Regions from separate parts of the Pseudoalteromonas sp. SR43-7 genome, predicted to be linked through region 2. Evidence: predicted binding sites of a transcription regulator. Region 2 holds the regulator's gene; the other holds the start of a gene.
The links. The regulator LexA, encoded in region 2, represses DNA repair genes until DNA is damaged. The targets are predictions, from matches to a motif close to TACTGTATNNNNATACAGTA.
Positions count from the first base shown of each region.

Region 1: ruvC (crossover junction endodeoxyribonuclease RuvC) is a predicted target of LexA. The motif match lies at 3,459-3,478, and genes of this name have one in related genera.

Region 1 covers NZ_JACJDY010000009.1:73,284-84,968, reverse strand. The annotation lists gene H5087_RS08815 (arylesterase) at 1-191, opposite strand, end outside; gene H5087_RS08810 (ABC transporter ATP-binding protein) at 192-905, shown strand; gene H5087_RS08805 (ABC transporter permease) at 895-3,396, shown strand; gene ruvC (crossover junction endodeoxyribonuclease RuvC) at 3,527-4,051, shown strand; gene ruvA (Holliday junction branch migration protein RuvA) at 4,054-4,671, shown strand; gene ruvB (Holliday junction branch migration DNA helicase RuvB) at 4,679-5,686, shown strand; gene tolQ (protein TolQ) at 6,650-7,354, shown strand; gene tolR (protein TolR) at 7,341-7,769, shown strand; gene tolA (cell envelope integrity protein TolA) at 7,774-8,700, shown strand; gene tolB (Tol-Pal system beta propeller repeat protein TolB) at 8,710-10,068, shown strand; gene pal (peptidoglycan-associated lipoprotein Pal) at 10,103-10,645, shown strand; gene ybgF (tol-pal system protein YbgF) at 10,659-11,408, shown strand; tRNA gene H5087_RS08755 (tRNA-Lys) at 11,635-11,685, shown strand, end outside.
Region 2 covers NZ_JACJDY010000020.1:9,019-29,849, forward strand. The annotation lists gene H5087_RS14795 (S41 family peptidase) at 1-1,071, opposite strand, end outside; gene H5087_RS14800 (endonuclease) at 1,172-1,825, opposite strand; gene H5087_RS14805 (DnaJ C-terminal domain-containing protein) at 2,056-3,024, shown strand; gene H5087_RS14810 (chaperone modulator CbpM) at 3,024-3,344, shown strand; gene H5087_RS14815 (hypothetical protein) at 3,407-4,132, opposite strand; gene H5087_RS14820 (hypothetical protein) at 4,446-4,826, shown strand; gene H5087_RS14825 (PaaI family thioesterase) at 4,827-5,267, opposite strand; gene lexA (transcriptional repressor LexA) at 5,435-6,052, shown strand; gene coxB (cytochrome c oxidase subunit II) at 6,535-7,677, shown strand; gene ctaD (cytochrome c oxidase subunit I) at 7,677-9,269, shown strand; gene H5087_RS14845 (cytochrome c oxidase assembly protein) at 9,269-9,799, shown strand; gene H5087_RS14850 (cytochrome c oxidase subunit 3) at 9,835-10,710, shown strand; gene H5087_RS20305 (DUF2909 family protein) at 10,613-10,921, opposite strand; gene H5087_RS14860 (SURF1 family protein) at 10,936-11,676, shown strand; gene H5087_RS14865 (transmembrane cytochrome oxidase associated protein) at 11,666-12,160, shown strand; gene H5087_RS14870 (heme A synthase) at 12,189-13,178, shown strand; gene cyoE (heme o synthase) at 13,191-14,120, shown strand; gene H5087_RS14880 (SCO family protein) at 14,117-14,734, shown strand; gene H5087_RS14885 (STAS domain-containing protein) at 14,886-15,158, shown strand; gene H5087_RS14890 (response regulator) at 15,167-15,529, shown strand; gene H5087_RS14895 (chemotaxis protein CheA) at 15,540-17,630, shown strand; gene H5087_RS14900 (chemotaxis protein CheW) at 17,627-18,112, shown strand; gene H5087_RS14905 (methyl-accepting chemotaxis protein) at 18,158-20,464, shown strand; gene H5087_RS14910 (protein-glutamate O-methyltransferase CheR) at 20,548-20,831, shown strand, end outside.

The sequences.
Region 1 (11,685 bases), on a different contig from region 2:
ATAAGTTCAATGTCGGCTTGTTCGTCATCGTATTTATCTTGTAACAATTTTACCCAGCCTTCTTCTTGTTGAAGTCCGTAGGCTGCGCTTAAACTGTCACCGAGTATTAAAATCGTGTTGTCGGCTGCTGCGCTCAGCGGTTTGATAACTAAAAATAAAATGAATACTAAACGAAGGATTGAATGAGTCATATGTCAGCGCTTTCTCAATTAAATATAATTCAGGTTAATGGTTTGTCTAAAATAGTCTCTACCTTTGAAGGTGAGCTGCCCATCCTCAGCGACATCAGCTTTAATGTCAAGCATGGCGAGTCTGTTGCTATAGTTGGCACGTCGGGCTCAGGTAAATCTACGTTACTCAGTTTATTAGCGGGGCTGGATACCGCAAGCAGCGGTGAAATATTTTTAGATGGCGAGCCATTACACAATTTAGATGAAGAAGAGCGTGCTGCACTGCGCGCGGCTAAAATTGGATTTGTGTTTCAATCGTTTATGTTAGTACAAAGCTTAACGGCACTTGAAAACGTTATGCTACCAGCAGAGCTCGCTGGTGAAAGTGATGCAAAAGAGCAAGCAATTGCTTTGCTTGAAAAAGTAGGCTTGAGCCATCGAATTGATCATTACCCGTCGCAACTCTCTGGCGGTGAACAGCAGCGTGTTGCTATTGCGCGAGCATTTATTGGTACACCTAAAATACTATTTGCTGATGAGCCTTCGGCTAATTTAGACAGCAAAAACGGTAAAATGATTGAATCCTTATTATTTGATTTAAACACGCAACACGGCACCACGCTTATTTTGGTGACTCACGATGAAGGGCTTGCACAAAAATGTGAGCACATTATTCAAATAGAAGCGGGTTTACTGGTAAAAAGCCAAGTAGAGGACGTTGCTAATGTGGGTTAAGTTAGCGCTTAAATTATTTTCGCGAGAATTTCGCCGTGGTGAGCTCACGGTTATAAGCGCAGCTATCGCTCTTGCTGTGTTAACCGTGCTTACACTGTCGATGGTTACTGAGCGAATAGGGCAAAGTATTGCGCAAAAAAGCAGTGCTTTTATTGCTGCAGACCGTGTACTTGCAAGCGACCATGTTCTGGACACCGCTTTTATTACTCAAGCTCAGAGCCAAAATTTAAAAACGGCGCAAATGGTGTATTTCGACACTATGTTGTTTGCCGATGATGAAATGCAGTTTAGCTCAGTAAAAGCGGCATCTAATGCGTACCCGTTAAAAGGGCAGTTAAAAGTTAAAGATACCCTAACCGGTGAAACTAAGGTTGCTAATAGCGGACCAACGCCTGGTAATGTGTGGCTAAGTGAGTCGGTATTTTACAGTTTAAATATTGATATAGGCGCGCAAGTAGAGCTTGGCGCTGCATTATTTAATGTTTCAAAAGTTATTGTAGAAGAGCCCGATGCGCCATTTAATGTATTTTCGAGCAGCCGCCGCGTGCTTATCAATATTGACGATGTGGCAAAAACCGAAGTTGTGCAGCCGGGTAGTCGTGTTTATTACCGCCAACTTTATGCAGGTAGTGAGGCCGACATAAATAGCTTTTACGAGTGGCTTAAACCACAAATGAAAGAAAACCAACAATGGTATGGCGTTAAAGACCGCCAATCACCCATTTCAAACAGCTTAAACCGCGCTGAGAGCTTTTTATTACTAGCTGGTTTACTGGGCATTATTTTGGCAGCAGTGGCTATAGCTGTTTCAGCAAAACGTTATTGTGAACGCCAATACGACCCAGTAGCGATGATGAAAACGCTCGGCGGTAGCCGCTCAATGATCCGCAAAATATACATGCTTCATTTATTGCTTGTATGTGCAATGGCGGTAAGTATAGGGCTGTTAATTGGTTATGGCTTGCAAGAAATAGCAACAAGTTACTTATCAAAAAGTATGGGCACAGAGTTACCTTTAGGTGGCTTTAAACCTTGGCTGGTGGCTATAAGCACTGGCGTAATTTGTGCTGTTATGTTTTCTATCAAACCGTTATTTGATTTATTTGATATTCCGCCGCTTAGAGTTCTGCGCCGTAACTTAGGCGACAAGTTGGCTGTAAGTCGTGTGCATTTAGGTATGAGTGCGCTAACTGTGTTTTTATTAATGTGGTTATTTAGTAACAACATAAAAATAACGCTTATTTTGTTTATATCAACACTTGCGCTAATTGGTGTGCTGTTTTTAGTATCTAAATTAATATTTGGTGGTGGTCGAAAACTAGGATTAAAGCCAGGTAACAGTTGGTCGCTTGCAATTGCATCCATTCAAAAGCGTGCAAATGTGAACGCGGTACAGTTAATTAGTTTTTCGTTAGCGATTAAATTACTGCTGTTTTTAGTGGTACTTAAAAACGACATGATATCTGATTGGCAGTCGCAACTACCAAACGATGCGCCAAATGCGTTTTTAGTTAATATTACTCAAAATGAGCTTGAGCCAATTAATGAATATTTAGCTCAAAAAGATATTCAGGTATCAGAGTTTTATCCAACTATTCGTGGGCGCGTAAATGCGGTAAACGGCGAGTTGGTAGCACGTTCTGTATCGCTGCAAGACAACGAGAAAAAAGACGAAGAAGCACGTGCAGGTATTGGCCGCGAGCTAAACCTTACATGGCTTAAAGATGTGCCTGACCAAAATGAAGTAACACAAGGCACGTGGTTTGGTGAAAATGCGATGGCTGAAGCCTCAGTAGAGGAGTCGATGCTTGAGCGTTTAGATGTTGAGATAGGCGATACGCTTACATTTTTAATTGGTTCGCAGTCGTTCGACGCTAAAATCACCAGTGTGCGCAAAGTTAATTGGGCCACGCTTAAACCTAACTTTTTTATTATTTTAAGCCCAGATGTACTTGCAGATTTTCCGGCAACGTATATTTCGTCGGTACGTATAAACCCAGATCAAAAGCGTGATTTTAGCCAGTTATTGCGTACTTACCCTACTATTACAGCGATTGATATTGATAACTTTGTTAAGCAAATACAAACAACTATTTCGCAAGTATCACTCGCCATTGGCTTTGTACTGGCAATTGTTGTGCTGTGTGGCGCGCTTGTACTTATATCGCAAGTGCAAGCTAGTTTAGGTGAGCGCATGCAAGAAATTGTAATACTTCGAACGCTAGGCGCTAAAAGCCGATTAATTAAAAACGCGACCCTGTATGAGTTTTTATTACTCGGCGGTTTAGCTGGTTTAGTGGCTGCATTTTTTAGTGATATAGCGCTTTTAATTGTGCAGCAACAAATGTTTGATTTAGCAGGTAAGTTACACCCACATATATGGATTATTGGTCCGGTAGCTGGTGGCGTATTTGTGGCTGGTTTAGGTTATTTAATGATTGCCCGAACACTTAAACAAAACACCCAAGGATTAGTGCGTGCCCTAGGGTAAGCTTAAACTAACATACTCCTGTAAATGCCCACCTAGTACGTGGGCATTTTTGTTTTTCTTTGTACTGGTAATTTATACAGTGCTCTGGCATTATTAGCGTAATTTAAAAATAATAACAATGGAGCGCTGTTTGGCCATCATTTTAGGGATCGATCCTGGTTCACGTTTGACCGGATATGGTGTTGTTGCCCATCAAGGTTCTAAATTTACATACTTAGGCAGTGGCTGTATTAAGTTAGCCGATCATCCTTTTCCGGTTAGGCTTAAAATGATCTACCAAGGCATTACACAGCTTATTGAGCAGTTTTCGCCAGAAACCTTTGCCATTGAAAAAGTATTTATGGCGCACAACCCCGATTCAGCTTTAAAACTAGGCCAAGCTAGAGGTGCTGCGATTGTTGGCGCTGCAATGGCCGACTTACCCGTATTTGAATACTCAGCTAGGCAAATTAAGCAAGCAGTAGTAGGCAACGGTGGCGCAGATAAAACACAAGTGCAACACATGGTAAAAAATATTTTAAAACTACCCGGTACGCCACAGGCCGATGCAGCTGATGCACTCGCTATTGCGATTTGCCACGCCCACTCAGAACAAAATTTAATTAAACTAGCGGGCAGCGCAAGCAAAACCGTTAGAGGACGTTTAAGGAAATAATTATGATAGGCCGCTTAAATGGTATTTTAGTCGAAAAACAGCCACCAGAAATATTACTCGAAGTAAGTGGTGTAGGTTACGAAGTACAAATGCCGATGACCTGTTTTTACGATTTACCAAAAATTGGTGAAAATGCGATTGTTTACACTCACTTTGTAGTGCGTGAAGATGCTCAGCTATTATTTGGTTTTAATAATAAAGTTGAACGTGCCTTGTTTAGAGAGCTATTAAAAGCAAATGGCGTAGGGCCAAAACTTGGCTTAGCTATTTTATCGGGCATGTCGGCAAAACAATTTGTAAGTTGTGTAAATAACGAAGACTCAACATCGCTTGTTAAATTACCCGGTGTAGGTAAAAAAACAGCGGAGCGTTTAGTACTCGAAATGAAAGACAGACTAAAAGATTGGGGTAATGATTTATTTACACCATTTAGCGATAGCGCAGTAATAGAGCCAATGAGCGATGCGACAATTGCTAATAATGCAGCGGATGATGCCGTATCGGCACTGCTTGCATTAGGTTATAAATTGCCACAAGCTCAAAAAGCAGTAAAATCGATAAGTAAACCCGATATGTCTACTGAGGTTCTTATTAGAGAATCTTTAAAATCTATGTTGTGAGTAACCCATGATTGAAGCGGATCGCTTAATTGATGCGACTGAAAAAACAAATGAAGATTCTATAGATCGTGCAATAAGGCCAAAACTTTTAGCCGACTATAGAGGCCAGCCTCATGTTAAGCAGCAAATGGAAATTTTTATTGAAGCTGCGCGAACCCGTGGTGAAGCGCTCGATCATTTATTAATATTTGGCCCACCTGGGCTTGGTAAAACCACGCTTGCAAATATTGTCGCCAATGAATTACACGTAAGTATTAAAACAACATCAGGCCCTGTACTTGAAAAAGCAGGTGATTTAGCCGCACTACTTACCAATTTAGAAGAAGGCGATGTACTGTTTATTGATGAAATACACAGATTAAGCCCACAAGTTGAAGAAATACTCTATCCCGCAATGGAAGACTACCAGCTTGATATAATGATTGGTGAAGGCCCAGCTGCGCGTTCTATTAAATTAGACTTACCTGCATTTACACTTATTGGTGCAACCACACGAGCAGGCTCACTTACATCGCCACTGCGTGACCGTTTTGGAATTGTGCAGCGATTAGAGTTTTATTCTGTAGAAGATTTATCGCACATAGTAGGGCGCTCTGCACATTACCTTGATTTAGAGATGTGTGATGATGGTGCAACCGAAATTGCTCAGCGCTCGCGTGGCACCCCACGTATTGCAAACCGCTTATTGCGCCGTGTACGCGATTACACTCAAGTAAAATCTGACGGTACAGTAAACGCCGATGTAGCTAAGCAAGCCCTTGATATGATTGACGTAGATAAAAGTGGTTTTGATTATATGGACCGCAAATATTTACTCGCCATAATCGAAAAATTTATGGGCGGCCCTGTCGGGCTCGACAATGTAGCGGCTGCTATTGGCGAAGAGCGCGAAACAATAGAAGATGTAATAGAGCCATTTTTAATCCAGCAAGGATTTATTCAACGTACACCACGTGGGCGCATAGTGTCTGACAGTGCATACCATCACTTTGGTTTACTTCCTAAAAAAGACTAGCCTATATACTTTACTTGCTGTGGTTTATTGCGCAGCAGGTAATTGTCTCAGTATCCCTTTGTTTCAAATTATTATACCCAAAACCTCAACACACTGTTGCAAATGTTATTTCAAAATACAAATACGCTTTATAGTTAACTGTTAATTCACAGGGCGTTAAGACTCGCGAGGCTATCCTGCGTACCATTCAAACTAGTAAGCGAATTACTTATTGTAAATTAGGTAGGGCAATTATTAGTTTATAAATAAAATATGTAGCGCGCTAAATTGCAGGCAAAAAAAAGCCCGCAAAAAATGCGGGCAAACAACAAGTTGAAGGAAGTAATCCAGGGGAACTACGTTTTACTAAATTTGGTTTTATCCAGAAAGAGTAAAACAATGTAATACGATAAAATATCCTATTACTAAGAACTTGGCTTAATGAAACTATCTCATTCAGTGCGCTAGCTCGGTATGGGAGAATAATACGTAAGTTTACTTTTTTGTTCAAACTAGAAAATTTGTATTTTCAGATTAGAAAAACTAATTTAGTGAATTTTATTGTTGTTTGAATCTTGTGCGTTAATTAATCGTTAAATTTATAAGTTTATGAAATTTATAACTTAAGTAATTTATTTCGTTATAGCTCGGTATTAGTTTTACTATTACGTGCAGGTGAGGCTTATAGGTTTTGAGTGTTTATGCTCTTATTTTGAATAAACGGCGCATTTTATGACGTTTCATGTATATATTTACGCATATTTATAGTTAGCGAGTTTGTTTAAAAGTTTAAATAAAATACTGAGGCAAAGGGAAATGCCAACTAAAGCTGTTTTTTAACGTTTTTTGTTGCCTATTCATAGCAATACCGTTGTCAGCTTGAAATGGACTAGATACACTAGATGCAACTTTTGGCCGTGTAAACGGTCATATTTACACAAATTAACCAATTTGCCGTATTTTGAAATTATTTAGGAGTTTAACGTGGGATCAGGGCTTAATTTTTTAGATCTAATTTTAGAAGCAAGTTTGCTTGTTCAATTAGTAATGTTAGGGCTAGTTGCCATGTCTGTAATGTCGTGGACAATTATATTTCAACGTAAAAAAGCAATATCGGATGCGCTAATAAATGCTAAGAAATTTGAGCAAAAGTTTTGGTCGGGTATTGATTTAAGCAAATTATATAACGAGATATCGTCACGCAGCGGTCAGTCTCAAGGCATTGAAGCTTTGTTTACTTCGGGCTTTAAAGAGTTTGCTCGTCATAAAAAGAATACATTTCAAAGTGCGAGTATTGTTATGGAAGGAACGCACCGCTCTATGCGTGTTGCGCTTTCTCGTGAAATTGAGAAAATGGAATCTAGTCTATCGTTTTTAGCAACAGTAGGTTCTATAAGTCCGTACATCGGTTTGTTTGGTACAGTGTGGGGTATAATGAATGCCTTTATTGCACTAGGTGAAGTTAAGCAAGCTACATTACAAATGGTAGCACCAGGTATTGCAGAGGCACTTATTGCGACTGCTATGGGTTTATTTGCGGCGATCCCTGCTGTTATTGCTTATAACCGTTTTTCAAACAGTGTTGAAAAGCTTGAGTCTCACTATATTAACTTTATGGAAGAGTTTGCTAATATTTTACACCGTCAAGCAGCTACACAAATAGAGGCACAAGCGAATGTATCAGCGTAAAAAGCGCCGTCCGGTCGCAGAGATTAATGTAGTACCTTACATTGATGTAATGTTGGTACTACTTATAATATTTATGGCTACAGCACCGCTTATTACGCATGGTGTAAAAGTTGATTTACCTAAAATGGAAGAGTCTGATTTAGTTGATACTAAAGATACTCCGCCTATTATTGCCTCAATAGATGCACAAGGTAAATATTACGTGAGTGTAGGTACTGATCCAGAAGAGCCTATGGAAGCACTTGATGTAGCGGCGGTTATAAAATTACAGCTAATGAAAAACCCTGACGTGCCGGTAATGATTAAAGGCTCGGGTAAGGTGTCGTATCAAGAAGTATTATTACTAATGGATTTTTTGAAAAATGCAGGCGTACCATCAGTAGGATTAATGACTGAATCCTTTGAGGGTAAGTAGCTGTATGAATAGTTCAGTAGTAAAATCAATAGTACTTCATTTAGGGATTGGTGGATTTTTGTATGCTTCTGCAAATATTCATCCGCCAACACCTAAAGTAATGGAAGTAACGCTTAATTCGGCTATACCTACGCCAGATAAAGCGGTATCAGCCGTTACAGTTGATCAAAAACAAGTTGAGCAAAAAATTGCTGAACTTCAAAAGAAAGAAAAAGATAAAAAAAGTGCTGAAGATAAACGTATCCGTGATTTAGAACGCAGAGCGGCCAATGCACGCAAGCAACGTGAATCAGAAGCACGTAATATTAAAAAGCTAGAGCAAGAGCGTAAAGCTAAAGAGAAAGAAAAAGCGCAAGCCGAGGCAGAAGCTAAAAAAGCACGTGCCATTGAGCAAAAAGAGCGTGCTAAAGCTAAGCAAGCCGAAAAGCAAAAGCAAGAAGCTGAAAACGCAGCAAAAGCAGCAGCTGACAAACGCAAAGCTGAAGAAGAAGCGCTTAAAAAAGCAGAAGCTGAGCGCAAAAAGCGTGAAGAGGAAGCAAAAGAGCGTGCTGCTGAGGCCGAACGTAAACGCCAGCAAGCAATGCAAGAGCAAATGTTACAAGAGCAACTTGCCAAAGAGCAGGCTGCCCGTAGTAAAATACGTCAGCAACAAGTGGTGAGCGAAGTTGATAAGTACCGTGCATTAATTATGGCGCGTATTCAGCAAAACTTACTGATTGATGAAAAAATGAAAAACCAACAGTGCCGAGTTAATATTCGTTTGGGCTTTAATGGTTTAGTAACGCAAGTTAAATCATTAGGTGGCGACAAGTTAGTATGTGAAGCTGCATTAAGAGCAGTGCGCATGGCTGACACATTACCGGTATCTAAAGATAAAGACGTATTCGAAAAACTTAAGAATATTAATTTAACAATCAAGCCAGAATTTTAAAGGAATGATATGTTCAACAAAATAAAAATAGCCTGTTTAGTTTTACTGTTTGGGTTTACGGGTGTTGCTAATGCAGCGCTTGAAATTGTAATAACAGAAGGTGTAGACGGTGCAAGGCCTATTGCCATTGTACCTTTTAAATACCAAGGTGTTGGTCCAATTCCTGAAAAGCTAAGTGGTGTTATTGCTGCCGATTTAATGCGCAGTGGTAAGTTTAAACCTGTTGATGTGGCGCAAATGCCGCAACAGCCAAGTAAAGATGGCGAAATTGATTATGCGTCTTGGGTTAATAAAGGTGTTGAAGCTGTTCTTGTTGGTGAGGTTGAACAACAAACTGATGGGCGTTATTTAGTTCGTTATGAGTTAGTTGATGTGATTCGCGGCCAAATTACCGGTGGCAATACGCAAATGATGAGTAACGGTAAGTTAGTTAAAAGCCAAGATCATATTTTAGAAGCGCGTGAAAGTGTTATTGGCGAGAGTGGTTTTCGCCGTTACTCTCATCGAATCAGTGATGTTATTTATGAAAAGCTAACGGGTGAAAAGGGCGCGTTTTTAACTAAAATTGCATATGTAATAGTACGTGATAACGAGCCTAAACCTTATCAGCTAGTCGTTGCTGATTACGATGGTTTTAACGAACAGGTGTTACTTCGTTCAAAAGAACCATTAATGTCGCCAGCATGGTCACCGAATGGTACTAAACTAGCGTATGTAACGTTTGAAAACCGTCAAAGCCAAATTTACATTCAAGATATATACACAGGTAAGCGTGAAATAATAGCAAGCTACCGTGGTATTAATGGTGCACCGCAGTTTTCGCCAGATGGTAAAAAGCTATTATTAGTGCTTTCTAAGGATAAGACGGGTGCGACAGAAGTTTACATGCTTGACCTTGCTACACGTAAAGAAACACGCTTAACAAATCATCGTAGCATAGATACTGAGCCATCTTGGTACCCTAATGGCCAAGATATTGTGTTTACATCTGAAAGGGGTGGTAATGCTCAGATTTATAAGTTAAATTTAAAAACAGGTAGGTCACAACGACTCACCTTTGATGGTGATATGAACCTTGCTGGTTCTATAACACCAGATGGAAAAGAATTAGTGATGGTTAACCGTACCAACGGGCAGTACCATCTTGCTAAGAAAGAGCTGGCTACAGGTGCGTTTCAAGTATTAACGAGAACACGCCTAGATGAATCACCGAGCATAGCGCCAAATGGTTCGATGATTATATACAGCACGCTCCATAATAATAAACAGGTACTTGCGCTAGTATCGATGGACGGCCGCTTTAAAGCACGGTTACCTGTGCTAGACGGACAAGTAAAGGCACCAGCTTGGTCGCCATACTTACAGTAATATTACTGGTTTACTCAAAATAGGAATCTACTCAATGCAACTTAACAAAATACTTAAAGGCCTGCTAATTGCTGTGCCAGTAATGACATTAGCCGCTTGTAGCTCATCTTCTGATATTGATGAAGGTGCTGCAAACCAATCAAATCAAGGCGTTGTTGAGCAATCAACTAACACTGATACAGTTGAAGTAGCTACAATCTCTCCTGAGCAACTAGCAGAAGAGCAACTTCGTCAAAAGTACGAAGCACTTCGTCAAGAGCAAGTAATTTACTTTGACTTTGATAAAGCGACTGTTGAAGGTAAGTACGCTGATTTACTTCGTGCACATGCTGAGTTTTTAGTTCAAAACCCATCAGTTAAAGTACTAATTGAAGGCCACGCAGATGAGCGCGGTACTCCAGAGTACAACATTGCACTAGGTGAGCACCGTGGCCAAGCAGTTGAAAAATACCTATTAAGCTTAGGTGTTTCAGCTAGCCAAATGTCAGTGGTAAGCTACGGTGAAGAGAAGCCAATGGTTAAATCTCGCACTGAATCAGCTTTCGCTAAAAACCGCCGTGCGGTACTAGTTTACTAAGATAAGAGATATTATGAAGCCGAAAATTATTTTGGCAGCCATGATATTGAGCGGGAGCACCCAGTTAATGGCTGCTCCCGCTCCTGTTTCAGAAGCTGCAAGTTCACAATCAAGTATTGAGAAGCGATTAGCGTCGCTTGAGAATATGATGCAGTCGCGTAATTTTTTACAAGTAGAGTTACAGCAACAACTTAACTTGTTACAAGACGAAGTAAGTCAAATTCGCGGTGTAACTGAAGAGCAAAGCTACAAACTTGAAAAAGTACTGCAGCGTCAGCGTGAGTTGTATCAAGAGATTGAAAACCGCGTGAGCCAGGCTTATACACAGCCAACAGCAGCTCCAGTAGTCGATCAGGCGCAGCCAAACGATGCACAGAGCTACAGCAGTGACTTATCTGAAAATGAAGCGTACGAGCGTGCTGTTGCGTTAATAATGAAAGATAAACGTTATGATCAAGCGATTCCTGAATTTCAAACGTTTTTGACTACCTATCCAAACTCTGTATATGCGTCTAACGCGCATTATTGGTTAGGGCAGTTGCTTACTATTAAAAATGATGGCGTAAAAGCGGTGGAGCATTTTAAAGTGGTTGTTAACGAATTTCCAAATTCTAATAAACGTCCAGATGCAATGCTAAAGTTAGGCACACTTTTACAAGATCAAGGTTCAGCGGCGCAAGCACAAAAAATATTGAGCGATCTTATCAATCAATACCCAAGTACTACCGCTGCAAAACTAGCAACTGATCGTTTGGGAAACTAAAGTTCACCAGCGATTAAATTTCTAGTTAAGGCGAGCAAACTACATGGAAACTCTCGAAGAATCTTGGATTTGCATGTAGTTTGAGCACAAACGGTTTAATTTTGTGCATCTAGACATAAAAACTTAAAAAAAGAGACAATTTCGGTTGCACTCATTTTATAAATAAGTATTATAAGCGCCCGCAGCAAACGAATGGTTACCCCACTCGAAATGCGACAAAAAGAGCGGGTTATTAGCTCAGTTGGTAGAGCAGTTGACTTTTAATCAATTGGTCGAT
Region 2 (20,831 bases):
AGAGTAATCTATTTCTTCATCAATAAATGGAAAAGGCGAATCAACGGGCTGTTTATCGTTTTGTTGAGTTTGATAATAAAAGCGGTTGTTAACGTTGGCATTACCGGCAACCATATAAGCCAATTGTGCCGACAGTGCTAATAAACCACCACCGTTATATCTAAAGTCGATTACAAGCTCATCAATACCATCGGTTTTAAACTTATTTACCGCATCAATAAGCCCTTCTTGGGCAATGCTTATATGGCTATTAAATTGCATGTAACCCACGCTTGAACCATTTGCGGTTGTAATCGTTTTAACATTTTGAACCGGTGTTTGTTCAATATTGCCAGCGGTTACATTAAATGTTTTTTCGGCGCCATCGTTACTGCGTACAACAATAGTATGTGAGTCGCCGTTAGTTGGGCTAAATAAGCCTTCGTTAAGCGTATCTACACCCGACTCTGTATTGGTATTAATGCTAACACCGTCAACTGAAAGTACAGTATCACCACGTTGAAAGCCTATTTGGCTTGCAGGTGAATCATCTTCAAGATAAGCGACGCGTAAAATACGGTCGGCTGTATCGCCAATAAACGCCCAATTTATCCCGTAACCAGAAGTAACGCCCGTTTGCGCTTCTTGAAAGTAATCTTCAGTAGGTTCTGAAAAATGAAAGTTATCTTTTTTTGCCCCTGAGTCGGTAAGCTGCTCTGTTTTTAATTGGGCAAAATAATCGGCAACTGTGGCAAAGCTTTCAGGATCGTTATCGGCAATCTCATCATACCAAAGGTAGGTTTCGTCGCTCCAAGAGCGAAGCCAGAGTTTTTCGTAAAGGGCAGAACCGGCTTGATCTGGGTAAGGCTCGTTGTTATTAAAGGGATCGTTACCCGTACGCGGGGTTTCGCAAAAGTTTTTTAAATCGTTAGAGGGTTCAAATACACCCGCAGTCCATGTTGGGCTGCTACTAACAGGTGTTGTAACTGCAGGGGCTGAGTCGATACCGCTACCGCCGCCGCCACAACCGGTCAAAGCAAAGCCCGCAAATGCAGTGAAAATGGCAAGCGTGGTTTTATTATTTTTAAACATAGGTAAGGGCTTTTTTGTAAATAAGTTGTTTAAAATATTACAACACTCGCTCGTTTATTCAATATTTATAACTTTGATTAATGTAAATGAGTGTTAAAGCTTAGAGCTTGCTCGCACTACTTGTATCTGCGAATGCTTGCTTTTGCCATGCATTAAATAACTTTTGCTGTTTATCAGAAATTTTTAAACCGTATGTTTTTTGCATGTAAGCGTAGGTGTCAGCTATACGTTTTCGTGCATAAACAGGCGGTTCAACTACACGTTGCTTAAAGTTTACTTTTACTTCGCAACGGCCATATTGTGTGGCGTTTTCGCTAAGCATACCAAAACGATAATTAGAGCGATCGGCATTAATTTCGCCAATAGCTGGCGCTAAGTTATTTATATCAGCTTCCATTTTTCTAAATTTAGCACTTACTTTACGGCAGTTTTTACGCCCGCCATCTTGCCAGCATTGTAGCTGGTGACCAAATTCCCACGCCGGAACAATGTGCTCCCACTCAATGCGTAGTGCTCGCACATTTACTTTGCCTGAGCGGGTAAGGGTATTTCGAGGAATGTAACCACAGTTAGACGGATCAGGAACGAGTTTTTTGCCTTCTTTTTTAATATCACAGCCGCAGTAAATGCTCTTGGCGTTGTCAGGTAGGGTTTTAATTAAATGTCTTTTAGCCGTTGAAAAACGGGTAAATTGTTCGGCTGATACCGAAACGCACACACAACAAGCCAATAAGGCCAGAATAAATCGAGTCATATCCATCACAAATGTGAACTACAGGAATGGGCAGTTTAAAGCCTTGAAGATAAAAGATAAAGTTAACTTAAGGCCTGCACTTATATTACTAAAAGTGCCAGATTAATTTTTTATTCAAAGTTATTTTCACTATTCATTTATTTCTTACTATTTATCGTATTTTAACCACACAAGATTATACGTTAAGGAGTATGCTTAAAGCTTACTCAATATGAGGATTTGGATTGCAAATGAAATTTGTTGATTATTATGCAGTGCTTGGAATATCGCCTGATGCAGATGATAAAGCGGTTAAAGTAGCTTATAAAAAGTTAGCCAGAAAATATCACCCAGATGTAAGCAAAGAGCCTCAAGCAGAAGATAAGTTTAAAGAAATAGCAGAAGCTTACGAAGTCATCCATAACAAAGAAGAACGTGTAAAATACGACAAGTTACGTCGTCACCAACAAAATCGTGCTCGTCAACAGCAAGGCCATTATGGTGGTAACAATGCCTCTTCGCAAAGTAATCATCAGCAAAGCGATCCTCAAACCGACCAAGAGTTTTCTGACTTTATTAATTCAATGTTTGGCGGAGCTGGTGGATTCGATCGTTCCGGGCAGAGCAGAAGTAACGCCGCTCGCGCGCAAAAAGGACAAGATGTGGAAATAGAGTTCCCAATTTTTCTTGAAGAGACTTTAGTTGATACCGTGAAGCCTGTTGAGTTTATGTTACCGCAGCGAGACAGCAGTGGCCGTGTCACTGAACTTAAAAAATCACTTAAAGTGAAAATTCCTGCAGGCTCAGTAAATGGCGAACGAATTCGACTAAAAGGGCAAGGCGGATTAGGGTCAGCGAATGGGCAAAATGGCGACTTGTATTTACAAATTAGTTTAGTGCCTCACCCATTATTTGATGTTGAGGGTCATAACCTAAATATAGTTGTCCCTCTTGCACCATGGGAAGCGGCTCTTGGTACAAAGCTAAATTTACCTACGTTGACAGGTAATATCCAATTAACTATTCCTTCTAATAGTCAGTCTGGTCAACGCTTACGTATTAAAGGTAAGGGGTTAATGAGTAAAAAAGCTAAAGGTGACTTATTTGCTGTGCTTAAAATTGTTAATCCAGCATCTGTTGATGATACCAGTAAAAAACTTTGGGAAGAATTAGCCGAAAAAGCTCACTTTGATCCCCGTAATAACTGGAGCAAGCCATAATGCAAATTATCGTGACACAAAAAGACGATTTACTTACTAGCAAAGAGCTATGTTTGAGCAGTGGTATTAGCGAAGCAATTTTATATGAGCTAGTTGAGCATAATATTGCGGTTCCAATTGAGGGGGATCATGTTACGCAGTGGCAATTTACGGTATCTGCAGTGACCTTAGTTAAAAAAGCGGCCCGTATCCAACATGACTTTTCGTTAGATTGGTCGGCAATAGCTTTAGTTTTACAATTGCTGGGTGAGCGTGATGAGTTGATTTTCGAAAACGAAATGTTAAAGCGACATTTGAGTCGATTTAAGCACTTGGAATAAAATAAGCCCTAGGCTTATTTACTCTTTGATAAGTGGGCGCTAGCTCTCAAAAACCAATATGACTACTTTGATTTATTCTTATTTTTAATTCGGATAAATCGTTTTAGTCGTATATTTTGAATAAGTAGTAATATTCCACTTAAACAAAAAAGTACACTGGTTGCTGAAAAGCTAATAAGCAGTGGATTATTAAAATTCTCTCGCTCATCGTAATCCATAATATGTAACATCCAAAAAAAGTCGAATATTCGCCATAGCGTGCTGCGAACGGTGACAACTTTGCCGTTATTTTCTGACAAGTACAGTGTTGTGTTAAATGTGTCGTCAAATTGGACCTGCCATACATTGGTTTTATATCCGACTTCCCGCGTACCTTGCTTTAGTAGTACAGCGCTTGTTACTTGAGCGTCAATAAGTAAGTGTGCTTTAGCATTTGCGGTAATTTGTATTTTAGTTGGCGGCTCAAATGGTCGGCCTGTTATGCCATTGAAGCTTTGCTGCTCGTTATTACTAAAGACAGTAATAAGTGGTGTAGTTAAGAAGTTCTCAAAAATTATTTGTGTTGGATTAACCACCTGAGAGGCAATATCGTCAAGGGAGGCAACATAATCAGCCTGCGTAAATGGGTTATTAAGAGTACGTGTTGCAAGATGCTCCCCATGAACTTTATCAAGAGGGATTGCACTCATAATTAAACCACCTAGTAACCATGCTAAAATTTGTAGTGCTAATAAATAACCTAACCATTTATGTAACTTGCGAGCATGCTTAAATATTTTTTTATTCATGTTTTAGTCTTATTATTTTTAGAGGCTAGTTTATTACATTAATAGGATAAGTTACTGCGACATTTTGTCGCAGTTTAAACTATAGCTTACTGTAATCATTTAAAAATAAAAAAGATTACACTTAAATTCCTAACATGACTTATCTGTTTAATTGAGCTAGATGTTTGATATCCAGCTAGCTTTAAATGCTAAAAAATACTTAAAAGCTGCGAAATATCCATATAAAGTGGTTAATAGAGCATAGTTGATTTGGTATAACGGTAAAACTGCGTTAAAGTTTGCAATGAAATTATTAGAGGATAAATACGAAACGATGTCGGAAATTCAATTTTTAAATGTAGATCTTGAGCTTGAATCAAAGCAAGATATTAGTTTGCTAGTGGCGGACTTGAAAAAAGTCGCGACGATTTTACATTATGACAAAGACGAATACCGTCAACTAGCGCGTATTGAAGCTACAGGTGAGGTGAGCACACCTGATAAAGCCATAAACCATATATGTGAGCTTATTGAATCGTGTTCGCGTAATGCGCTAAAGCAATGGTTAAGCTGTTCACGTAGAACGTTTGATATTGGTTTTGAATCAGGGACTTCTCCTAAGTGCTTTAATCAAGCCTTAGATGCAGATACATTATTGCGTATATCTGCGATTGGTGCGGGTATGGAAATTACCATTTACCCAATCGAAAAGTAACTATCTTCGCTCTACGACTGCTGCGGTCATTTTTGATACGCAGCACAGCTCATTGCGGCTATTTGTAATTTTTATTTCCCATACTGAACTACGTTTGCCAATATGAAACGCTCTAGCCGTTGCTGTTAAAGTGCCGTTGCGAGATGCTTTTAAATGACTTGCGCTAATTTCCTGCCCTACACAGTAAAATTTAGTAAAATCGACAACAAAGTTAGCGGCATAGCTGGCAACTGTTTCGGCAAGTACAACGTTAGCACCGCCGTGAACCATGCCCATTGGGTTATGATGCTCAGGAATTGCCGGCATTGTGGCAACCAAATAATCATCGCCAATTTCTGTGACTTCTATCCCCATAGTTTTCATTAATGTTCCTTGGCCATTAATGCCTTGTTCTAACTGCTTGCACAGCTCTAAGGTGATGGGCTGGTACCAAATACTCATAATGTCTCCTTTGCATTTTTAATCATTTATAAACTTAGCTTTAGTTATATCCCTAAAATGTACACAAGTGAAATTACTTTAGCTATTTTAAGGCTTAATTTAAATTTGCGATTTTTATTTAACTGTATATACTCACAGTTAAATGTACTGTATGGAAAACCAGTTGTATGCGACCATTAACGAACCGCCAAGCTCAAATACTCGAACTAATTAAAGTTTTTATTAAAGACACTGGTATGCCTCCTACACGTGCTGAAATAGCGCAAACATTAGGTTTTAAAAGTGCCAATGCTGCTGAAGAACATTTAAAAGCACTTGCTAAAAAAGGCGCAATTAAAATGAAACCAGGTGCAAGCCGTGGTATTCAATTAATTGAAGAAGAAGAGCCAGAACAATTAGGTTTACCGCTTATAGGGCGTGTTGCTGCTGGTTCACCTATTTTGGCGCAAGAGCACGTTGAAAGTCACTGCAAAATCGATCCATTAATGTTTAAACCGGCTGCAGATTTTTTACTACGCGTTAACGGTATGAGCATGAAAGATATTGGTATTATGGATGGTGATTTACTTGCTGTACATCGTACTCAAACCGCTGAAAACGGACAAGTTGTTGTTGCCCGCCTAGACGAAGACGTAACTGTAAAACGTCTTGAGAAAGCGGGTCGTAAAGTATTACTTCATGCTGAAAACGACGATTTTGACTCTATTGAAGTAGATCTTGAGAATGAGTCTTTTAATATTGAAGGCTTAGCCGTTGGCGTTATAAGAAACGCTGATTGGATGTGACTTTAAAAATAGCTTTTAAACAAGCAGTTTTATAAATGCGTACTAACTAGTACGCATTTTGTTTTAAAATTTGTACTAAAAATAGGGCGTAAACAGCCCACTGACTATTTAAGCTGTAAACTTTTTTGCACTTATATTTTCCCCCTCCGAATGCGTTAAACCCCTTTGTTTTGCTCATATTTTGAACTTTCTGTTGCCCAGTTGATTACCGATTTTTTATTAATTATTCAATATCACCTGATTGTTTTTTATACTAAAACTTGCTTGTTGTTCGTTTTTTAGCTAATTGTTAATGTGCTGAGCTAATAATAACTCACAGCTTTTTAGTTTTGAGAACACACAATATACACAAACTCGTTGTTGGCGCAGCAAAACCAATCAATATTAAATGAGATTGGCTAAAAAAATAAAAATAACGAATTGGCGTTTAAGCCGTATGCCTCTTCGCTTTGCATTCGCAATAGCATCAAAGGAGCCGTCACATGGGTAAACTGACCTCTACCTTGTGGCTTATATTATGTGTTTTTTCGCACCCAGTTTTGGCTAACAGCCAATACAATATGCGCAAAGGCGTAACCGATATAAGCAATAATGTATATCAGCTGCACATGACCATATTTATAATATGTTGTGTGATTGGGGTGATAGTGTTCGCAATTATGTTTTGGGCACTTATTCATCACCGTAAATCTAAAGGGGCTGTACCTGCCCAATTTCACGAAAGCACTAAAGTAGAAATACTTTGGACTGCAATTCCGTTTGTTATTTTAATTGCTATGGCAGTACCAGCCACTAAAACCCTTATTGCAATGGAAGATGCCAGCAAAGCTGATCTCACTATTAAAATTACGGGTTCGCAATGGAAATGGCATTATGAATATATGGGCGAAGATGTAGAGTTCTACTCTATTTTATCTACCCCGCAAGATGAAATAGCGAATCTTGCAGATAAAAACCCTAACTACTTACTTGAGGTTGATAAGCCTCTTGTACTGCCAATAAATCAAAAAGTACGATTTTTAATGACTTCTGATGATGTTATTCACTCTTGGTGGGTACCTGATTTTGCAGTTAAAAAAGATGCGAACCCCGGCTTTATAAACGAAACATGGACGAACATAAACGAAGAAGGTACTTACCGAGGCCAATGTGCTGAGTTGTGTGGTAAAGACCATGGCTTTATGCCCGTTGTGGTGGTCGCTAAATCTGAAGCTGATTTTAAAACATGGCTTGCAGATGCAAAGCAGGCTAAACAAAAAGCAGCATTAGCAGATGCCGCATTACTTGATAAAACCCTCCCAAAAGAAGAATTAATGACTTTAGGCGAACAAGTATATATGGCTAATTGTGCTGCATGTCATCAACCTACTGGCATGGGGTTACCGGGTGTATTTCCTGCACTTAAAGGCAGCCCGATAGTGCTTGGCGATATAAAAGATCACATTGATGTAGTTATCCATGGACGACCCGGTACGGCAATGCAAGCTTTTGCCAAGCAGTTATCTATAAAGCAATTAGCTGCGGTTATTACTTATAAACGTAATGCGTGGGGTAATGATACGGGTGATGTTATTCAACCGAGTCAAATACAGACAGCACTTGATGCCAAAGTGGAGGCGAACTAATGAGTAGTATAGTAGAACAACCTAACGCCAATGAAGCTCATCATGCTCATCACCCAGCTAAAGGTTTTAAACGCTGGCTTTACACAACTAATCATAAAGATATAGGTAGTTTATATTTAATTTTTTCGCTGACCATGTTCTTAATTGGTGGCGCAATGGCCATGGTGATCAGAGCTGAATTATTTCAACCAGGTTTACAGTTGGTCGACCCTCACTTTTTTAATCAAATGACCACAGTGCATGGTTTAATTATGGTGTTTGGTGCGGTTATGCCCGCCTTTACAGGCCTTGCTAACTGGATGATACCACTTATGATTGGCGCGCCAGATATGGCATTGCCAAGAATGAATAACTGGAGCTTTTGGATTTTACCGTTTGCGTTTTTAATCCTATTGGCATCGTTATTTATGCCTGGTGGGGGTCCTGCATTTGGTTGGACTTTTTATGCACCACTGTCCACAACATACAGTAATGATAATACTGCATTGTTTGTATTTGCCGTACATATTATGGGAATTAGCTCAATAATGGGCGCAATCAATGTGATTGTAACCATAGTGAACTTACGTGCCCCCGGCATGACATGGATGAAGTTGCCCTTATTTGTATGGACGTGGTTAATTACTGCCTTTTTATTAATAGCGGTAATGCCAGTGCTTGCAGGGGCTGTCACTATGGTACTTACCGATAAGTATTTTGCGACCAGCTTTTTTGATGCCGCAGGCGGTGGCGACCCGGTGATGTTCCAACACATTTTTTGGTTTTTTGGTCATCCCGAAGTATACATTATGATTCTTCCTGCCTTTGGCATTATATCTACAATAGTACCTACCTTTTCTCGTAAAAAACTTTTTGGCTATGCCTCAATGGTATACGCCACATCCTCCATAGCACTATTGAGCTTTATTGTATGGGCTCATCATATGTTTACTACTGGGATGCCGGTAGCTGGCGAGTTGTTTTTTATGTACGCGACCATGCTTATATCGGTACCTACAGGAGTAAAAGTATTTAATTGGGTTGCCACAATGTGGAAAGGCTCAATAACTTTTGAAGTGCCAATGCTTTTTAGTATTGCGTTTATTGTGCTGTTTACCTTGGGTGGTTTTTCGGGATTGATGCTGGCAATTACACCTGCTGACTTTCAGTATCACGATACTTATTTTGTAGTGGCGCACTTTCATTATGTATTAGTAACAGGGGCTGTATTTTCGATAATGGCAGGTGCTTATTATTGGCTGCCTAAGTGGACGGGCAATATGTTTAATATCACATTGGCTAAATGGCATTTTTGGCTATCGCTGGTGAGCGTGAACGTACTGTTTTTTCCTATGCATTTTGTAGGGCTTGCCGGTATGCCGCGTCGAATTCCCGATTATGCTCTTCAATTTGCCGACTTTAACGCAATCATAAGTATTGGTGGGTTTGCCTTTGGTTTATCGCAATTGTTGTTTGTAGCTGTGGTAATTAAATGTGCGCGTGGCGGTGATAAAGTGCCTGCAAAAGTATGGGAAGGAGCAGAAGGTCTTGAGTGGGAAGTTGACTCTCCAGCGCCATATCATACTTTTTCTACGCCGCCGGTAATTAAGTAATGACACACGCACCGCTACTCAAACGTTTGGTACTTATTTGCATAGGCATGTTTGCCTTTGCCTTTGCTTTAGTACCTTTGTATGACGTGTTTTGTGATGTAACAGGGCTTAATGGAAAGCCTTCGCTTGAGCAAGCAGAACAAAGTACACAAATAGTACAAAACCGAGAAGTCGGCGTTAGCTTTACTACTCACGCACAAAGTGGTGCACCGTTTGAAGTTAAATCAAAAGAATACAGTGTAGTGGTAAAACCCGGTGCAATGCGTGAAGTAATGTTTAGTGCAAAAAATAACAGCAACCTAGATAAAGTAATGCAGGCTGTACCATCAGTCTCACCAGGTAAAGCGGCAAAGTATTTACATAAAATAGCCTGTTTTTGCTTTGATCAGCAACCTCTAAAAGCAGGGGAAGAGCTTGAATTTAAATTGCTTTTTTATGTTGATACCGCACTGCCAAGCGACATTGAAGAATTAACTTTATCTTATACCGTATTTGATATTAGTGAACAGCTGGTGGCAAGTAATAACTAGCTTTTTAAACTAGTGTGAAACTAGGAGTAAATAAAATGAATCAAGAATCTGAGCATTATTACGTACCAGAGCAAAGCCCGTGGCCTATTGTAGGTGCTGTTGCATTGTTTTTTATTGCAGTAGGGGCAGGCTTGACTGTTATGAGTGTAGGTAAAGAAGGTGGTAGCGGGGTTTATCTGCTTTATGCCGGTATTGCTGTGCTTGTGTATATGCTGTTTAGCTGGTTTAAAAATGTAATTAGTGAATCGGACCAAGGTTTGTACTCAGCACAAATGGATCGCTCTTTTAGACAAGGTATGAGCTGGTTTATTTTTTCTGAAGTTATGTTTTTTATGGCCTTTTTTGGTGCGCTTTTTTATGCACGCGTATTGTCGGTACCTTGGCTTGGAGGTGCAGGCAATAATGCAATGACTAACGAAGTATTATGGCCTACTTTTGAAGCCGTTTGGCCGCTTGTTTCAACACCTGCTGGCGAAACTACTCAAGCTATGGGCTGGCAAGGCTTACCACTTATAAATACCTTAATACTGCTTACCTCCTCAGTTACTTTACATTTTGCCCACGTAGCGATGGAAAACAATAAACGCACTCCACTTAAGGTTTTTTTAGGCGCTACTATTTTATTGGGCGTTTGCTTTTTAGGGCTGCAAGTTGAGGAGTACATGCATGCATATAATGACCTTAATCTAACGCTAGATGCGGGTATTTACGGTAATACGTTCTTTTTATTGACTGGTTTTCATGGCATGCATGTAACGCTAGGAACCGTACTTTTATTTGTAATATTTTTACGGATATTAAAAGGGCACTTTACTAAAGATAAGCACTTTGCTTTTCAAGCAGCTGCTTGGTATTGGCACTTTGTTGATGTGGTGTGGCTGTGTTTGTTTGTATTTGTATATGTGCTGTAGCGTTTATTGGCGAATTATTTGCTTTAATAAAACCAAGTTTAAGCGCTGCAATAACAACAACTAAAACAACGATCGAAAACAATACGCGACGACCTAAAAAGTGAGACATAGGTCGTCCCCCTGTTTTCCCTGACACCATAATAAACAATGCTCTAAATAAGTTAAAAAGTATAAATATTAACAACAGTACGATAATAATTTTAATAATCACTGAGTTGACCCTTTATGCAGTTAGTTTTATGGCACAAACAAAAGCTTAGCTCACTAATCACACTTTGTATGGTTGTGGTTGTTGTACTTGTGTGTGTGCGATTAGGGTTTTGGCAGTTGGAGCGAGGTGAGCAAAAGCAGCAACAACTAACCGCCATAGCTAAGCAACAGACTCGTGGTGTGATGAGCTGGTCTCAATTACTTAACTTGCCTGATAGCTGGAACAAAACTGGTGTATTGGTTGAGTTAAAAGGGCGGTTTGTACAAAACCAATATTGGCTTTTAGATAATCAAGTTTATAACGGACAAGTAGGGTACGACTTACTTGCTTTACTAAAGCCAGACACCGAAGAAAAAGTGATTTTAGTTAATTTAGGATGGGTAAAAGCGCCTATATCTAGAGATGCACTGCCAAAGGTTGCTCTGCCTACAGGTGTTTTTATTCTTAAAGCGCAAATAAAAGAAAATAACTTAAGTAGCTTTACGCTTGAAGATAAAACTACAAATAACGACTTACCTACAAGAATCCAATCTATCGACTTGAATATGCTGAGCACTCAAAGCCAGCAATCATTAATTAATTTTATGGCTTACAGACAAGGTACTGGTGATGAGATTGCAACACCTCATTATGAGGCCGTTGTTATGAGCCCTCAAAAGCATAATGCCTACGCTTTGCAATGGTTTTTAATTGCTATTGCATGTGCTGTTGTGGCTATTTTTGCGAGTAAAAAAAGGACACATAATGAAAAATAATCCCCTATTGTTGTTTGTGGGTTGCTGCGCTATCCCATTAATTTTGGCATATGGCGCATTAAAGTTTGATTGGTTGCCTACTGCAATTACTAATAATGGCGAGTTTTTAAGCCAAGAAATAAAACTTAAAAATTGGCCGAAAAATAATCCCAAACAATGGACTATCGCACTTAATTATTCAAACGAATGTAACACCCCATGCAGCGAACAACTCAATGCACTTAATAACTTATATGTGGCACTTGGTAAAAACCAAGGCAAGGTTGATATGGCTGTAATGGGAAGTCCCGACAATAAAAATCTACCATGGAAAATTATTACCGAGCAACAGAGTTTAAATCCTGCAAGTTTATATTTAATTGATCATATGGGGTTAGTGGTACTTGAATATCCCTTTAAGGTCGAGCCACAAGAAAACCGTTTAGTACAAAAAGGGTTATTAAAAGATCTAAAAAAATTACTTAACTATTCTCGTTCTAGCTAACTAAGTTGAGCTTAAGTTGGAGTATCTGATGTATAAAAATTATAAAAACTTAGTATTAATAACAGGATTACTCGCTTTGATTGTAGTTGCTTTAGGTGCGTACACCCGCTTAAGTGATGCAGGATTAGGGTGCCCCGATTGGCCAGGTTGTTATGGCTTTTTAACGGTACCTAAGCATGAGGCTGACATAGCCTTAGCAACTCAAAGCTACCCCGATATGATGTTCGAAACCGCAAAAGCGTGGAAAGAAATGATTCATCGCTACTTTGCAGGTGCTTTAGGTTTACTTATTTTAGGTTTATTTGTGTTGGCTTTTTTAAAACGCCAATATCCAACTACGCCAGTTAAATTGCCTTTGGCTTTACTTCTACTAGTGGTGTTTCAGGCTGCCCTTGGTATGTGGACAGTAACCATGAACCTTCAGCCGCTTATTGTAATGGGGCACTTATTAGGTGGCTTTAGTATTTTGTCACTTATAACGCTTTTATATTTACGGCTAACCGCAAAACCTATTATGGGTGGTGATAGCGGCGCAAAACGCTATTTTGGTTTAAGTTTAGTAGCGCTCAGTGTATTAATTATCCAAATTGCACTTGGTGGTTGGCTGGCTGCAAATTACGCCGCTCCTCATTGTAGTGGTTTGCCATTGTGTAATTACGCACAACCGTTTTCATTGAGTAGCGTATTTCAATTACCACTTGAGCACAGTAATTATGAGTTTGGTGTGTTATCGCAGCAAGCGCGTATGTCTATTCATTTATTACACCGCATTTGGGCACTGGTTACTTGCATCGTTCTGGCGCTAATTATGTGGAAAATATACAGCCAAGCGTACTCTAAAAAAATTAAAAATTGCGTGGTGAGTGTATTACTTGTTCTGCTTTGCCAAATTAGCTTAGGGCTTATTTTAGTACATTGGCATATTCCGTTGGGAGTTGCATTGGCGCATAACTTGATGGCTGCCATACTATTATTAAGCATGGTTAGGTTGTGTTATTACCTAAAATCACGCACATAAAGGGGAAATATAATGGCACTTATAATTGATAAAAAAATACTGCTACCCGTTAATGCTCAATCGCTAATTTCGCGTACTCATAATTTGCTGCAAGACTACTTAGCAATTAGTAAATTTAAAGTGGTAGCCATGCTGGTACTAACAGCTTGGGTTGGTTTAGCGCTGGCTCCTGATGTAGGGCGAGGTATGGCTGTACAGTTTATTAGCTTGTTAGGTATAGGGCTACTTTCTGCTGCTGCAGCGGTTATTAATCATGTGGTTGATAGTGAGATAGACTCAAAAATGGCAAGGACTCGTCATCGCCCTGTGGCTAAAGGGCGTTTAAGTAAAACACATGCGCTTAGTTTTGCAGCTGTTATTGGGGTTGCGGGTTTTATTATGCTGATGGTGTGCGCTAATACCTTAACCGCTATATTAACGTTATTTGCATTGGTAGGTTATGCATTTGTTTATACATCATTTTTAAAGCGTGCAACGCCGCAAAATATTGTTATAGGTGGGTTGGCTGGCGCAATGCCTCCATTATTAGGTTGGGTGTCAGAAACAAACCAAATGGCAGCAGCCCCTTGGTTACTCGTAATGATAATATTTACCTGGACCCCACCACACTTTTGGGCGCTGGCTATAGCACGAAAAAGTGATTATGAACGCGCTAAAATTCCTATGTTACCAGTAACCCATGGAATCGACTTTTGTAAAACGTGCGTCGTTGCCTACTCCGTTTTACTCGCTGTAGTTTGCGTATTACCTTATTTAATTGGTATGTCTGGATTAATATATTTAATAGGTGCGTGTGTATTAAATGCAGTGTTTATATATAAAGCCGTCAAATTAAAAATTGCTGGAAATGATGAGACTGCAATGGACTTATTCCGTTTTTCGATTATTCATTTAATGGTACTCTTTGTAATCTTATTTATAGATAAATGGCTCCCTTTATGAAGCAGTTATGGCTTGGATTAATTGTTGTTTTAGTTTTGTTTTTATCAGCATGTTCAAATGAAAATAGTCCGCCAGATGTAGATGCATTAGTTTACGAAAATGCAAAGCCACTGTCTGATTTTACGCTAAACGATCAGCGCGGCGAATTAGTGACTAAGCAACAATTTGTAGGACAGTGGAATTTAGTATTTTTAGGCTATACAAGCTGTCCAGATATTTGTCCATTAACACTTGCTAAGTTAAATGCTGTTTATAAAAACTTACAAGCAGATTATCCGTTGCAAATTTGGTTTTTATCGGTTGATCCAAAACGCGATACACCAGCTAAACGAAAGCAATATATAGATTACTTTAATCCTGATTTTTTAGCTGTATCAGGGGAACATAAACACCTTTTTCCTGTTGTTAGAGAGCTTGGTTTAATTTACGCGATTAGCGATAGTAGTGAATCAGAATATGCAGTTGATCATAGTGCTTCGGTCGCTATGGTTGATCAAAATGGAGCGGTTAGAGCTATTTTTAAACCAGAATTTAAACAAGGTAGTGTGCCATTAATTAATGCGACGATTTTAACGCAAGAGTTTAAAAAAATAGCCGATTACTACAAAAACTAGTTTTTACTTTTTACCAATTTGAAAGGAGCTTTAGGCTCCTTTTTTTGTTTTTTAACGATGATTTAAATTTAATTAAGCATTTTATGGCAATTTTAATAACTAGGGCTAAGCTTTTGTTATGAATTGAATTGACAGGGAATGCACCTACTAAATGCTAAAACTTCCAAGCGAACTTGCTATTACGCAAGTTGAAACACTACATCAAGATTTACTGCACGAACTCAATAGCAACGATGATATCTGTCTTGATATTAACGATGTGATTTCTGCTGATACTGCCTCAATTCAACTTTTATGCGCCTTACAAAAACACCTACTTACCATACAGCACAAAATCATTTGGGTAGGCAGTAGCGAGGCCTTAACACATACAATCAATAAACTTGGCTTAAGCCAATACTTAACAACCGAAAGTAAAAGTTAGGGGTATATATGAAAAGAATTTTAGCGGTTGATGACTCAGCATCGATGCGTCAAATGGTGAGCTTTACATTAAAAACCGCAGGGTTTGATGTAACCGAAGCTAAAGATGGCAGTGAAGCTCTCGCTATTGCCAAGCAGCAAGACTTTGATGCCGTGATCTCAGATGTAAACATGCCAATAATGGATGGAATTACATTAATACGAGAGCTGCGTACTTTGCCTCGTTATAAATTTACACCATTACTGATGCTTACAACTGAGTCGGGTTTAGAAAAAAAAGTAGAAGGTAAAGCTGCTGGGGCAACAGGCTGGATTGTTAAACCATTTAATCCCGATCAGCTACTAGCGGTAATTAAAAAAGTTATTCGCTAAGGAGCGCAGTGTGAGTATAGATTTAAGTCAATTTTTTGAAGTTTTCTTTGAAGAGAGTTTTGAAGGCCTAGATACTATGGAGGCTGAGCTATTAAACTTAGTGCCAGGTGAGGAAGATTTAGAAACTATCAACACTATTTTTAGAGCTGCTCACTCAATAAAAGGAGGCAGTGGGACATTTGGTTTTAGCTCCGTTGCTGACTTTACTCATGTACTTGAAACATTACTAGATCAAATTCGCCAAGGTGAACGAGAACTTAGTACCGAGCATGTTAATTTATTACTCAAAGCTGTGGATTGCTTACGCGCTTTACTTGCTGCACTTCAAGGTGAACAAGAGCCAGATTTAACCGAAGCAGATTTGTTAAAAGTACAATTTGAACATGTACTTGGAATGAAAAATGAAACACATGAGAATAAACCTCAAAGCTGTGAAGAGCAAACAAGTAGTAATACCTATCAAATAGACTTTAAACCTCATCATCATTTATTTAAAACAGGAAACGAGCCACTGTATATGATCAGTGAGCTTGAAGAGCTAGGTGAGTTAGAAACCACAGTATTTTACGATGAAGTTCCAGAAATCAACGATTTAAGTAGTGATGAATGTTTTTTACATTGGCGCTTTTTTTTAAGCACTAGCCATGATGAAAAAGCCATAAAAGAAGTGTTTGAATGGGTTGAAGATGATGCCGACATAAAAGTGGAATTATGTGGAGGCTTATTTGGCAATGATGAGCCAATACAACCTAATCAAGATGAGATATCTAAAGCTGTTGAGCTTGAAGAACCCGATTCAATAAAAGTAGCTGAGTTACCAAGTAAGCCACAGCAACCCGTTGCTAATAAAGATAAAAAACCTGCAAGTACACCAGAGTCTACCTCTATTCGTGTTGGCATTGATAAAGTTGATTCGTTAATAAATATGGTTGGTGAACTTGTTATTACACAAGCCATGCTAAATCAACTCAGCGAACAAGAAATCACACCAGCCACAATTACTTTACTGCAGGAAGGCTTAGCACAACTTGCACATAATACGCGTGATTTACAAGAAAATGTGATGCGTATTCGTATGCTCCCAATTAATTTTGTATTTAGTCGTTTTCCTCGATTAGTGCGAGATATAGCGCAAAAGCTAAATAAGCAGGTTGAGCTAAAGCTGATTGGAGAGCAAACCGAGCTTGATAAAACAGTAATGGAAAAAATATCTGACCCTATGGTGCATTTAGTAAGGAACTCACTTGATCATGGGTTAGAGACTGTTGAGCAAAGACTGGCGGCAGGTAAAGCTCCCGTTGGCACGGTAACCTTAAATGCATTTCATCAGGGTGGAAACATCGTTATTGAAATAATGGATGATGGGCAAGGGTTAAATACAAAAAAAATAAAAGAAAAAGCCATCGCTAACGAATTAATCTCAGCTGATAACCATCTCAGTGACGATGAAATAAATGAGCTTATTTTTATGCCCGGCTTTTCGACAATGGATGAGGTAAGTGACTTATCTGGACGTGGAGTTGGGATGGATGTTGTTAAGCGAAATATCCAATCATTAAATGGGTCAGTGGAAGTAACCTCAGCGCCCGGTGTTGGTTCTACGTTTACTATTAGATTACCCCTTACTCTCGCTATTTTAGATGGGCAATTAGTTAAGGTGGCTCAGCATACTTATATTATTCCGCTCATTTCTATTGTGGAGTCACTGCAAATTGATATTGCAAAAGTGAGTCGAGTGGGTAAAAGCCTTGATGTATTGAGGCTTCGAGACGAATACATTCCTATTTTAAGGCTTTACGATATTTTTAATCATAAAAATGCTATTGAATCACTCGATAAAACGCTGCTTGTTGTTGTAGAAACAGATAACCAAAAGGTGGGTTTATTAGTTGATGATTTACTGTCTCAACAGCAGGTTGTTATTAAAAGTTTAGAGGCAAACTACCATAAAGTGGATGGCGTATCGGGTGCTACCATTTTAGGAGATGGACGTGTATCGCTGATTGTGGACATTAGCGGCTTAATAAAGCTCTCAGGCTTAAAAAAGCCAGGTAGCCAAGAACTAACTATTGAAACGCAAGCCACTTTGGAGGCGTTATGAGCTCAGATCAAAGCCAGTTAAGTAACCAATTAAATCTTCAGCAACAGCAAGGTGTAAAACAGTTTTTAACTTTTATTATGGCTGATGAAGAATATGGCGTTGATATTTTAACAGTACAAGAAATCCGCAGCTGGGAAGAAATTACAGTACTGCCCAATGCACCTGAATTTGTAAAAGGCGTTATTAATTTACGCGGAACAATAGTGCCAATTATTGATTTACGGTTGCGCTTTGGATTACCAAGTGTCGATTATGGACCATTAACGGTGGTTATCGTTGTCAAAATAGAATTTGAACTAGGTAGTAAAATTATAGGTGTTGCTGTTGATGCCGTTTCTGATGTTTACAGTATTGCGGAGCAAGATGCGAAAGCGGTTCCTAGTTTGTCTGAATCGAGTAATTGTGAATATGTAGCTGGGTTGGTGAATGTTGGTGAAAAAATGGTAGCGCTAATTGACCTGCAAAAAACAATGAATATTTAGCAAATAGAAACTAAATGAATAATAAACTTAAAGGTGGTGATGAGCATGGGATGGTTTAGTAATCCAAAGCAGTCAAAATCAAGTAATGATTTAATTGTAGACGCATTGAATAAATCATTAGCGGTGATTGAATTTGAACCTAACGGAAAAATAATTACTGCAAATATGAATTTTCTAAACGCGATGGGCTATCGTCTTGAGGAGGTTCAAGGCCAGCATCACTCGATGTTTGTTGACCCAGATGAAGCTCAGGGCAACGATTATAAGAACTTTTGGCAACGCCTGCGTAATGGCGAGTTTATCTCAGATGAGTTTAAGCGTAATGCAAAAGGTGGAGCTGAGGTATGGATCCAAGCAACTTATAACCCAATTGTTGATGAGCAAGGGCAAGTATTAAAAGTAGTTAAGTTTGCCACCGACGTGACCGAGCAAAAGTTAATAGCAGCAGAAGCTTCAGGGCAAATTAGTGCTATAAGTAAATCTCAAGCGGTTATCGAATTTAATTTAGATGGCACTATTATTGATGCCAATGATAACTTTTTAAATGCGCTTGGCTATCAACTTAGCGAGATTAAAGGCCAGCACCATAGGCTTTTTATTGATCCCGAACTTGCAAATAGTATCGAATATAAAGAATTTTGGGCCAAACTAGGTCGCGGTGAATTTGATTCAGGGGAATATTTAAGAATAGGAAAGCAGGGTCAGGAGGTTTGGATTCAAGCATCTTATAATCCAATTTATGATATGAACGGCAAGCCGTTTAAAGTGATTAAATATGCATCTGATATTACTGAACAAAAAGAGCTTGAAAAAGCATCTCGCAAAGCAGCCGATTTAGCAAATGCGCTTAAAGTTTGCCAAGCAAACGTAATGATTGCTGATGAAAACCTTAATATAGTATTTGTGAACGACCGTGTTCAGCAAATGCTAAAAGTCCGCGAAAAAGAATTACAAACCGTATTGCCAAGCTTTTCTGTTGATAATTTAATTGGCACCTGTGTTGATGATTTTCATAAGCACCCTAGTCATCAACGTGATTTATTAAAAAACCTAGATAAGCCCTATAAAGCCGAGCTACTGTTAGCAGGTGTCACTTTTACCTTGATTGCTTCACCTTGGATCAGTCAAGACGGAAAGCATTTAGGCACCATTGTTGAGTGGGAAGATAGAACCAATGAAGTTGCGCTTGAAAAAGAAATCGCTGAGCTTATTGGCGCTGCAGGTAATGGGGAATTAGATACAAGAGTTGCGGAAGATGGGAAGGAAGGGTTCTTTTTACGTTTGGCTCAAGGGTTAAATAGCTTAGTTAAAATAGTTGATGATGCCGTTGCCGACACTGGCAATATGCTCGATGCGATGGCAAGTGGTGATTTATCAAAACGTATTGAACAAGAATACAAAGGTTCATTTGATAAACTTAAACGCGACGCAAATGCAACGGCAGATAAATTAACAGAAGTGATTAATCGCATAAATTCATCGGCAACGTTAGTAGCCAGTGGTGCAGAAGAAATTTCTCAAGGTAATGCTGATTTAAGCCAACGTACAGAAGAGCAAGCCTCGTCACTTGAAGAAACAGCGTCAAGTATGGAAGAGATGACCAGTACCGTTCGTCAAAATGCTGATAACGCAAAAGTAGCGAACGATCTAGCAGAAGAAACCTGTGAAAAAGCAATTCAAGGTGGTGAAGTTGTTAATAAAGCTGTTACGAGCATGTCGGCAATTAATGAGTCGAGCAAAAAAATTGCAGATATTATCGGTGTCATCGATGAAATCGCGTTTCAAACTAATTTATTAGCGCTTAATGCTGCAGTAGAAGCTGCAAGAGCCGGTGAGCAAGGTCGAGGCTTTGCAGTTGTTGCAGGTGAGGTTCGTAACTTAGCGCAGCGCTCTGCGGGCGCAGCGAAAGAAATTAAAGAGTTAATACGAGATAGTGTAGGCAAAGTAGCTGATGGCTCTCAATTAGTTAATGAGTCGGGCGCTACACTTAAAGAGATTGTTGTGTCAGTGCAAAGAGTGACGCAAATGATTTCTGATATTACAGAGGCATCTGAAGAGCAAAGTGCAGGTATTGAACAAGTTAATAAAGCTATTTCTCAAATGGACGAAATGACGCAACAAAATGCCGCTCTAGTAGAGCAAGCCTCTGCTGCTGGTGAGTCTATGGCTGAGCAAGCTAATGAGATGCGCCGATTACTTAACTTTTTCTCAGTAGATCAGCAAGAGATGATAATGATGTCATCAACTATGCGAACCCCTGAACTATCTCATGAGCCGCAAAGTCGTTTTGTGAGTAATAAGCCCAGGGGCGATAACTTTGTAGACTCAGCTGATGAGTGGGAAGAGTTTTAATATTTAGCCTTTTTATGCCTCGTCTAATAAATAGTTACAGCGAGGCACTACTTGTTAGCGTTAGGTTTAATTGAGAGCGAACAATGAAAGAGTTTTTGTGTACCGACCGCGACTTTAAGGAAATTGCCAGCTTAGTTTACAGCGCATGTGGAATTGTATTAGGGGATCATAAGCGAGAGATGGTTTATTCACGCTTAGCAAGACGTATTAGGGAGCGTAAATTAACTGATTTTAAAGCTTACTTAGAGTATCTGAATAGTCATAAAGATCAGGAATTTGATGCCTTTATTAATGCAATAACAACGAACTTAACGTCTTTTTTTCGTGAAATACATCACTTTGAATTTATAAAAACTGAGCTTGTACC